Regions from separate parts of the Streptomyces sp. NPDC031064 genome, predicted to be linked through region 2. Evidence: riboswitches for the same ligand, from Rfam matches in the RefSeq annotation. Region 2 holds a riboswitch; the other holds the start of a gene.
The links. Region 2 has a riboswitch for S-adenosylmethionine ahead of ACZ46W_RS13225 (aminotransferase class V-fold PLP-dependent enzyme). Riboswitches for the same ligand answer to the same signal wherever they lie in the genome.
Positions count from the first base shown of each region.

Region 1 (5,014 bases), on a different contig from region 2:
GGCCGCGACGCCCCGCCGCACCGCCTGCCGGTCGCCGTCGCTCAGGGCCGCGCACACCCACAGCGCGCCCGCGTCCGGCCCGATCGCGGACAGTCCCGACACCAGCCCGCCCCCGCCGCGCCGGGTGTCGAACGTGCCGTCCTCGCGGGGGACGTAGCTGACCGGACCGCGGTTGGAGGCGACGAGAATCTGGGCTGCCATGGAGACGAACCTAGCCCGTAGCGGAAACGCTCAAACGTACGGCACTCACGCCACCCGGCGGCGCCGTGCGTACTCGGCCACCTCGATCATCGGCGGCCGCTCCTCGGTGTCGACCTCGTGCGTGCGCGGCACGAAGCCGTCGTCGCCCCGGTCGAACTGGGTGAGCCGGGGCCGCACCAGGTGCCCGCGCGACAGCCGGAGCTGGGCCGTGCGGTAGATCGCCGCCGCCATCCGGCCCAGCGCCCGCTCGTCCTGGTGCCGGTGCTTGCGCACGCCCACGTCCACCTGGGCGAGGGCGTCGAGGCCCACGGTGTGCAGGGCGTCGACGAGGAGGCCCAGCTCGACCCCGTACCCGACGGGGAAGGGGAGCCGTTCCAGGAGCGAGCGGCGGGCCGCGTACTCGCCGCCGAGCGGCTGGACGAACCCGGCGAGCTGGGGCCAGTGCAGGTTCAGCAGCGGCCGGGCGACCAGCTCGGTCACCCGCCCGCCGTGGCCGGCGACGCCCGCGAGGGGCCGGTCGTACATGGCCTTGACGAAGTGGACGGACGGGTCGGTGAGGAGCGGGCCGACGATGCCGGTGACGAAATCGGCCGAGAAGTCACGCAGGTCGGCGTCGACGAAGCAGACGATGTCGCCGCTGGTGGCGAGGAGGGAGCGCCACAGCACCTCGCCCTTGCCGGGGAGGGCGGGTATGCGGGGGAGTATCGCGTCCCGGTGCACCACGCGCGCGCCCGCGGCGGCGGCGACCTCGGCGGTGCGGTCCGTGGAGCCCGAGTCGATCACCACGAGTTCGTCGACGAGGGGGGCGGAGGGGGACATCAGGTCGCGGCGGATGATCGTGACGATGTCGCCGACCGTCGCCTCCTCGTTCAGCGCCGGCAGGACGACACTGACGGTCGTACGGTGCTTGGCCGCGAGCAGCCGGTCGAGCGGTCGGTCGGCCACGGACCAGGACCGCCGCTCCAGCCAGCGCTCCACCTCTTCCAGCACGTGATCTCCATCTCGCGTTTCGGACGACCATCTCAAGCGTCCGGGGGTTCGGTTACAGTCTTGAACAACGCGGATGACCGTCGCATGTCGGGTCCCCGTGCAGACAATCGAATACCGCTCATCCAGAGGGGCAGAGGGATACGGCCCGTTGAAGCCCCGGCAACCCTCCAGTCGGCACTCGCAAGATCTTGCGCGAGGCCCCGGCTAGGGAAGGTGCCAAATCCGTCTCATGGCGAAGTGCGCCATGAGGAAGATGAGGAGAAAGGGCCTCGCCTCCATGGCTGTACAGACTGTCGCCACCGCCAAGAACGTCGACCTCGGGCCTGCTTCCGCCCTCTCCTGTCGCGAATGCGGCGAGCGCTTCGAGCTCGGTCCCATTTTCGCCTGTGAGCTGTGTTTCGGGCCCCTGGAGATCGCGTACGACCTGCCGGTCGGCGACCCCGAGGGGCTGCGCAAGCGCATCGAGGCCGGGCCCGCGAACATCTGGCGGTACGCGCCGCTGCTCCCCGTCCCGGCGGACGTGACGGAGAAGCCGAACCTGAACCCGGGCTGGACCAAGCTCGTCCAGGCCGACAACCTGGGCCGTGAGCTGGGCGTCGAGCCGGGCCGGCTGTTCATCAAGGACGACTCCGGCAACCCGACGCACTCCTTCAAGGACCGGGTCGTCGCCCAGGCCCTGGAGGCCGCCCGCGCCTTCGGCTTCACCACCCTGTCCTGCTCCTCCACGGGCAACCTGGCGGGTGCCGTCGGCGCCGCCGCCGCGCGGGCCGGTTTCCGGTCGTGCGTGTTCATCCCGCACGACCTGGAGCAGGGCAAGGTCGTCATGGCGGCGGTCTACGGCGGTGACCTGGTCGGCATCGAGGGCACCTACGACGACGTGAACCGCTTCTGCTCCGAGCTGATCGGCGACCCGCTGGGCGAGGGCTGGGGCTTCGTCAACGTCAACCTGCGGCCGTACTACGCCGAGGGCTCGAAGACGCTGGCGTACGAGATCTGCGAGCAGCTCGGGTGGCGGCTGCCCGACCAGCTCGTCATCCCGATCGCGTCCGGCTCGCAGCTCACGAAGATCGACAAGGGCCTCCAGGAGCTGATCAAGCTCGGCCTGGTCGAGGACAAGCCGTACAAGATCTTCGGCGCCCAGGCGGAGGGCTGCTCCCCGGTGTCGGCGGCCTTCAAGGCCGGTCACGACGTCGTACGGCCCCAGAAGCCGAACACCATCGCCAAGTCGCTCGCCATCGGCAACCCGGCCGACGGTCCGTACGTGCTGGACATCGCGCGCCGGACGGGCGGCGCGGTGGAGGACGTCAACGACGAGCAGGTCGTCGACGCGATCAAGCTGCTGGCCCGGACCGAGGGCATCTTCGCCGAGACGGCGGGCGGGGTGACCGTGGGCGTGACGAAGAAGCTGATCGAGGCGGGCGTGCTGGACCCGTCGCTGACCACGGTCGTGCTCAACACGGGCGACGGCCTGAAGACCCTCGACGCGGTGGCCCCGACGACGGGCCCGACCGCCACGATCCGCCCGAGCCTGGACGCGTTCCGCGACGCCGGCCTGGCCTGACCTGACCCGAAAGGCACTACGAACATGAGCGTCAACGTCCGCATCCCCACCATCCTCCGTACGTACACGGGCGGCCAGGCCGAGGTCACGGCGGAGGGCGCGACCCTCTCCGAGGTCATCGAGTCGCTGGAGAAGAACCACCCGGGCATCGCCGCCCGCGTCCTGGACGACCAGGGCAAGCTCCGCCGGTTCGTGAACGTGTACGTCAACGACGACGACGTGCGCTTCGAGGACGGCCTGGAGACCGCCACCCCGGATGGCGCCGGCGTGTCCATCATCCCGGCCGTCGCAGGCGGCTGCTGACGTACGCAGCGTTACCTCCATTGCCCCCTCCGCGAGCTAAGCGGAGGGGGCAATTCTGCATGGTTGAGCGCGGTAGAGTTGGGGAAGTCCCCGCCGCTGCCAGTGCCGCCCGCATATGAGAATGCGGTGAGGCGGCGACAAGATGCAGTCAATGTGAGCTTGAGAGTTGCGCCATTTGCGCACTTTGCCGGGCCCGACTTGCCCGGGATTCTGGCCAATTCGGCCATCTTTTCCGTTCACCCGTGCTCGGAATTCTCGTCCGATTGACCTGTTGCAGACGGCAGTTGGGCAGATACATTCAGCGGCGGTCGACGCGTTCCGGCGCACGCCCGCACCTGTCAGCGGGTGAGGTCTGACCCGGGTCCGCGAAGTGCGGTCCTGTGCAAGGGCCAGTAATAGGGGAGTTAGGCATGGCTCAGGGCACCGTCAAGTGGTTCAACGCGGAGAAGGGGTACGGCTTCATCGCGGTCGACGGTGGTGCGGATGTTTTCGTCCACTACAGCGCGATCCAGATGGACGGCTACCGCACCCTTGAAGAAGGTCAGCGAGTCGAGTTCGAGATCTCGCAGGGCCAGAAGGGTCCGCAGGCGGACATGGTCAAGCTCGCCGCCGGCTGAGAGCCGCGTCGCGATCGACCGACCATCGACTGTCGACATCGCAAGTGCCGAGGGGCCCGCGTTCCAGGGGACGCGGGCCCCTCGCGCGTGTCCGGACCCGTGGCGGGCCCCTGTCTCGTATGCGAGAGGCGCTTGCACTCGTAGGGGTCGAGTGCTAATCATTGGCGTTAGCACTCTGAAGGTGAGAGTGACAACGAAGGACCGGGTCGGTGAGGTCCGCAGGCCGGTGGGGCAAGGAACCACAGGGGCATGCAGGCCGTCCGTCGCGGGCGCCAGCGCGGTCCGGAGCATCCACCCCAGTCCGGGAGGACCACTTCACATGGCCAAGATCATCGCGTTCGACGAGGAGGCACGGCGCGGCCTCGAGCGCGGCATGAACCAGCTCGCCGACGCCGTCAAGGTGACCCTGGGCCCCAAGGGTCGCAACGTCGTCCTCGAGAAGAAGTGGGGCGCCCCCACGATCACCAACGATGGTGTCTCCATCGCCAAGGAGATCGAGCTCGAGGACCCGTACGAGAAGATCGGCGCCGAGCTGGTCAAGGAAGTCGCCAAGAAGACGGACGACGTCGCCGGTGACGGTACGACCACCGCGACCGTCCTCGCCCAGGCGCTCGTCCGCGAGGGTCTGCGCAACGTCGCCGCCGGTGCCAACCCGATGGCCCTGAAGCGCGGCATCGAGACCGCCGTCGAGGCCGTCTCCGGCGCGCTGCTGGAGCAGGCGAAGGATGTCGAGACCAAGGAGCAGATCGCTTCCACGGCCTCCATCTCCGCCGCCGACACCCAGATCGGTGAGCTCATCGCCGAGGCCATGGACAAGGTCGGCAAGGAAGGCGTCATCACCGTCGAGGAGTCCCAGACCTTCGGTCTGGAGCTGGAGCTCACCGAGGGTATGCGCTTCGACAAGGGCTACATCTCGGCGTACTTCGCCACCGACATGGAGCGTATGGAGGCGTCGCTCGACGACCCGTACATCCTGATCGTCAACTCCAAGATCTCCGCGGTGAAGGACCTGCTCCCGCTGCTGGAGAAGGTCATGCAGTCCGGCAAGCCGCTGCTGATCATCGCCGAGGACGTCGAGGGCGAGGCCCTGTCGACCCTGGTCGTCAACAAGATCCGCGGCACGTTCAAGTCCGTCGCCGTCAAGGCCCCGGGCTTCGGCGACCGCCGCAAGGCCATGCTGAACGACATCGCCATCCTCACCGGTGGCCAGGTCATCTCCGAGGAGGTCGGCCTCAAGCTGGAGAACGCCGGCCTGGACCTGCTGGGCCGCGCCCGCAAGGTCGTCATCACCAAGGACGAGACCACCATCGTCGACGGTGCCGGTGACAGCGAGCAGGTCGCT
Region 1 is NZ_JBVIGF010000005.1:485,118-490,131, reverse strand. Features, by position in the region: gene ACZ46W_RS21085 (alpha,alpha-trehalose-phosphate synthase (UDP-forming)) at 1-201, opposite strand, end outside; gene ACZ46W_RS21080 (glucosyl-3-phosphoglycerate synthase) at 247-1,191, opposite strand; SAM riboswitch class I at 1,307-1,451, shown strand; gene thrC (threonine synthase) at 1,436-2,752, shown strand; gene ACZ46W_RS21070 (ubiquitin-like small modifier protein 1) at 2,777-3,055, shown strand; gene ACZ46W_RS21065 (cold-shock protein) at 3,466-3,672, shown strand; gene groL (chaperonin GroEL) at 3,992-5,014, shown strand, end outside.
Region 1: linked by a shared signal. The riboswitch ahead of thrC (threonine synthase) and the one ahead of ACZ46W_RS13225 (aminotransferase class V-fold PLP-dependent enzyme) in region 2 are both predicted to bind S-adenosylmethionine.

Region 2 (5,014 bases):
GAGATCGAGTACCACGGCTCGTACGTGCCGATGCAGGGCATCCGCATGACCGAGGCGTACGCCTCGACCCTGGACATCAGCTTCGACGTCCGCGGTGGTCTGCTCATCCGGCAGATCCACCACTGGGCCGCGCTGATCTTCCTCGCGGGCATGTTCGTGCACATGATGCGCGTCTTCTTCACCGGCGCGTTCCGCAAGCCGCGTGAGATCAACTGGCTGTTCGGCTTCCTGCTGTTCGTCCTGGGCATGTTCACCGGCTTCACCGGTTACTCGCTCCCGGACGACCTGCTCTCCGGCACCGGTGTCCGCTTCACCCAGGGCGCGATCCTGTCCATGCCGATCGTCGGCACGTACATCTCGATGTTCCTGTTCGGCGGCGAGTTCCCCGGCCACGACATGGTGGCCCGGTTCTACTCGATCCACATCCTGCTGCTGCCGGGCATCATGCTCGGCCTCGTGGTGGCGCACCTGATCCTGGTCTTCTACCACAAGCACACGCAGTTCCCCGGCCCCGGCCGGACGAACAAGAACGTCGTCGGCATGCCGCTGCTGCCGGTGTACATGGCCAAGGCCGGAGGCTTCTTCTTCCTGGTCTTCGGTGTCATCGCGATGATCGCCGCGCTGTTCACGATCAACCCGATCTGGGCCATGGGCCCCTACCGCCCGGACCAGGTGTCCACCGGCGCCCAGCCCGACTGGTACATGGGCTTCGCCGAGGGTCTGATCCGTGTCATGCCGGGCTGGGAGATCAACCTCTGGGGCCACACCCTGGTCCTGGGCGTGTTCATCCCGCTGGTCCTCTTCGGCGTGATGCTCGTGGCGATCGCGGTCTACCCGTTCATCGAGTCGTGGATCACCGGCGACAAGCGCGAACACCACCTGCTGGACCGGCCGCGCAACGCGCCGACCCGGACCGCGCTCGGTGTCGCCTGGGTCACCGGCTACATGATCATGCTGATCGGTGGTGGCAACGACATCTTCGCCACCCACTTCCACATGTCGATCAACTCGATCACCTGGTTCGTCCGGATCTTCTTCTTCCTCGGCCCGGTCATCGCGTTCATCATCACCAAGCGGATCTGCCTGGGTCTCCAGCGGCGCGACCGCGACAAGGTGCTGCACGGGCGTGAGTCCGGCATCATCAAGCGCCTGCCGCACGGAGAGTTCGTCGAGATCCACGAGCCGCTCAGCCAGGCCCAGCTCCACTCGCTCACCGCGCACGAGCAGTACACGCCCGCCGAGATCGGCCCGACGGTCGACGAGAACGGCGTGGAGCGCAAGCCGTCGCGCACGCAGCGGCTCCGCGCCAAGCTCAGCAAGGGCTACTTCGGCGAGGGGAACCAGATCCCCAAGGCCACCGTCGAGGAGTACAAGGAGATCAGCAGCGGCCACGGCCACCACTGATCACCTGACCTGAGAGTCGCCACACCGCATCGAGCCCCGTCCAGCCGCTGGACGGGGCTCTTTGCCGTGCCCGGCGGCTCGATAGGCTGTGCTCATCTCTGTACGCACGGACACCAGGAGCGACCATGAGCGCTGTGAACCCCGCTGGAGGTACGAGCACGGCGGGTCGTTCCTGGCCCGAGGTGCTGAACGGCCTGCTGGAAGGGCGCGACCAGAGCGCCGACGACACGGCGTGGGCGATGGACCGCATCATGCGCGGCGAGGCCACCGACGCCCAGATCGCCGGCTTCGCGGTCGCGCTGCGCGCCAAGGGCGAGACGGTCGAGGAGATCACGGGCCTCGTACGCACCATGTACGAGCACGCCAACGTCATCGACGTGCCCGGCCCGTCCGTCGACCTCGTCGGCACGGGCGGCGACGGCGCCAAGACCGTCAACATCTCCACCATGTCGGCGATCGTCGTCGCCGGAACCGGCGCCAAGGTCGTCAAGCACGGCAACCGTGCCGCGTCCTCCGCCTCCGGCTCCTCCGACGTGCTGGAGAAGCTCGGCGTCAACCTGGACCTGTCGCCCCGGCGGGTGGCGGAGGTCGCCGAGGAGGCCGGCATCACCTTCTGCTTCGCGGTGAAGTTCCACCCGGCGCTGCGTCACGTGGCGGCGGCCCGCAAGGAGCTGGGCATCCGCACCACGTTCAACTTCCTCGGGCCGCTCACCAACCCGGCGCGGGTGAAGGCCCAGGCGACCGGCGTCGCCGACGCCCGGATGGCCCCCATCATGGCCGGCGTCCTCGCCGAGCGCGGCTCCTCCGCGCTGGTGTTCCGGGGCGACGACGGGCTGGACGAGCTGACCACCACGGCCACCTCGAAGGTGTGGGTCGTCCGGGACGGCGCGGTGCGCGAGGAGACGTTCGACCCCAGGGACGTGGGCATCGACCTGGTGCCGGTGGAGGCGCTGCGCGGCGCGGACGCCTCGTACAACGCGGACGTGGCGCGCCGGCTGCTGGCCGGCGAGACCGGGCCCGTACGGGACGCGGTGCTGCTGAACGCGGCGGCGGCCCTGGTCGCCCTGGAGCCGTCGGACGCGCCGCTGGCCGAGCAGATCCGGGCGGGCATCGCCAAGGCGGCCGAGTCGATCGACTCCGGCGCGGCGCGGGCGGCGCTGGAACGGTGGGTGGCGGCGAGCCACCGCTGAGTGTGACGCGGGGCGCAGTCCGGATGCCGGACTGCGCCTTGCGCATGTCGAGACGTATGGCAAGATGCCTTTCAAGGTCATGAGTGACAGCGACTACGGCCCCGGCCCGCTGTCCGGCAACCCTCCGTCCGTGGCGGGGTGCCCCGGGTGAAGACCAGGCCGCAGGCAGCGAGGTCTGCGGCAAGCGCGGACCCCTGCACACCCTGGGGTCCTGGTCCTCAAGGGAGCAGTCTCGTGAGCAAGCGAATGCGATAGGGCGTATCGCCCCTCTTCGGTACCCCCTTTTCACCTTTCCCGCTGCGCCGCGTCGTGCTGCCTTTCCGACGCGTTGACGCACGGATTCGCCTGCCTCGTACGGGAGTTCACCATGTCTGTCACCACCGTCGCCGCCGACCAGTCCGTCTGTTCCCCGCTGCCCGTGCTGGGCCGGGATGTCACCGTGCCGCTCGTCACCGGTGGTGAGGTCACGTACGCCGCCCTCGACTACGCCGCCAGCGCGCCCGCCCTCCAGCGGGTGTGGGACGACGTGGCCGCCTACGCGCCCTACTACGGCAGCGTGCACCGGGGCGCCGGGTACCTGTCGCAGTTGTCGACCGACCTGTTCGAGAACAGCCGCGTCGCCGTCGCGGAGTTCCTGGACTGCCGCGAGGGCGACCAGGTCGTCTTCACCCGCTCGACGACCGACTCGCTCAACCTGCTGGCCGCCGCGCTGCCCGCCGACTGCCAGGTCTTCGTGTTCGAGACCGAGCACCACGCCTCGCTGCTGCCCTGGAGGGACGCGCGGGTCACCTACCTCAACGCGCCCCGCACCCCGGGCCAGGCCGTCGAGACGCTGGAGCGGGCGCTCGCCGACCGCGACCCCTACGGGCCCGCCCTGGTCTGCGTCACCGGCGCGTCCAACGTGACCGGCGAGCTGTGGCCCGTGCGCGAACTGGCCGCCGCCGCCCACGCCCACGGCGCCCGCATCGTCCTGGACGCCGCGCAGCTCGCGCCCCACCACCCGGTCTCGGTGCGCGACCTGGACGTGGACTGGGTCGCGTTCTCCGGGCACAAGCTGTACGCCCCGTTCGGCTCCGGCGTCCTCGCCGGGCGCGCCGACTGGCTGCGGGAGGCCGAGCCGTACCTGGCCGGCGGCGGCGCGTCCCGGAAGGTCGCCCGGCGCGCCGATGGTGGGGTGGACGTCGAATGGCACACCACCGCCGCCCGCCACGAGGCCGGGTCGCCCAACGTCATCGGCGTGTACGCCATCGCCTCCGCCTGCAAGGCGCTCACCGAGGCCGGGTTCGACAACCTCGTCGCCCGCGAGCAGTACCTGATCGGCAAGGTCCGCGAGGGGCTCGCCGAGGTGCCCGAGGTGAAGGTGCTGTCGCTGTTCGGCGACGAGGCCCCGCGGGTCGGCGTCATCTCGTTCGTCGTCGAGGGCTGGAACAGCTCCCACTTCGCGGCGGCGCTCTCCGCCGAGTACGGGATCGGCGTCCGCGACGGGCTGTTCTGCGCCCATCCGCTGGTGCGCACCCTGCTCGGCAGCGACCCCCAGGAGGTCGGCGAGTGCGGCGCGCCCGAGGCGGCGCCGGGCGAGAAGTCGCTCAACGCCATCCGCGTCAGCTTCGGGGCGGGGACGCCGGACGAGCACGTCGACCGGTTCGTTCGGGCCGTGAAGGAGCTCGTACGGGACGGGGCGAAGTGGAACTACCGTACGGAGGACGGGCGCTGTGTGCCCGACCGCGGCTGACCATCCGGGTGCCCACGAGGACCGTGCGCAGCGCCCGCTCGGCGGCGTCCGCGAGCAGTTCGGCCGCGCGGTCCAGGGCGTTGGGCAGCGGTAGGGGGCCGGGCGCGATCGACTCGTAGGCGTCCAGCCCCGCCTCCCGGGCGCCCTCGCCCAGCGTGCCGGCGAGCGCGAGCACCGGGACGCCCGCCTCCCGCGCCCGGCGCGCCACCTCGCCGGGTACCTTGCCGCGCACGGTCTGGGCGTCCAGGGTGCCCTCGCCGGTGATCACCAGGTCGGCGTGGCCCAGCCGGGCGCCCAGGTCCAGCCCGTCGAGGAGCACCTCGAAGCGCGGGAGCAGGTGGGCGCCCACCGCCGCGAGCCCGGCGCCCAGCCCGCCCGACGCGCCCGTGCCGGGCGCGCGGCGCAGGTCCACCTCCGGGGCGAAGGCCGCCGTCAGCAGGGCCGACCAGTGCTCCAGCGCCGCCGACAGCTCCTCGCACTGCGCCGGGGTCGCGCCCTTCTGGGGGCCGAAGACCCGGGCCACGCCCCGCTCGCCGCACAGCACGTTGTACGGGTTGCACGCCACCAGCAGCTCGGCGCCCGCCAGCCTCGGATCGAGCCCGCCCGCGTCGATGCCCGCGAGCCGGGACAACGACGCCCCGCCGTACGGCAGTTCGTCACCGCCCGCGTCCAGCAGCCGCACGCCCAG
Region 2 is NZ_JBVIGF010000003.1:475,384-480,397, forward strand. Features, by position in the region: gene qcrB (cytochrome bc1 complex cytochrome b subunit) at 1-1,404, shown strand, start outside; gene trpD (anthranilate phosphoribosyltransferase) at 1,530-2,594, shown strand; SAM riboswitch class IV at 2,670-2,787, shown strand; gene ACZ46W_RS13225 (aminotransferase class V-fold PLP-dependent enzyme) at 2,962-4,326, shown strand; partial or broken gene ACZ46W_RS13230 (glycerate kinase family protein) at 4,287-5,014, opposite strand, start outside.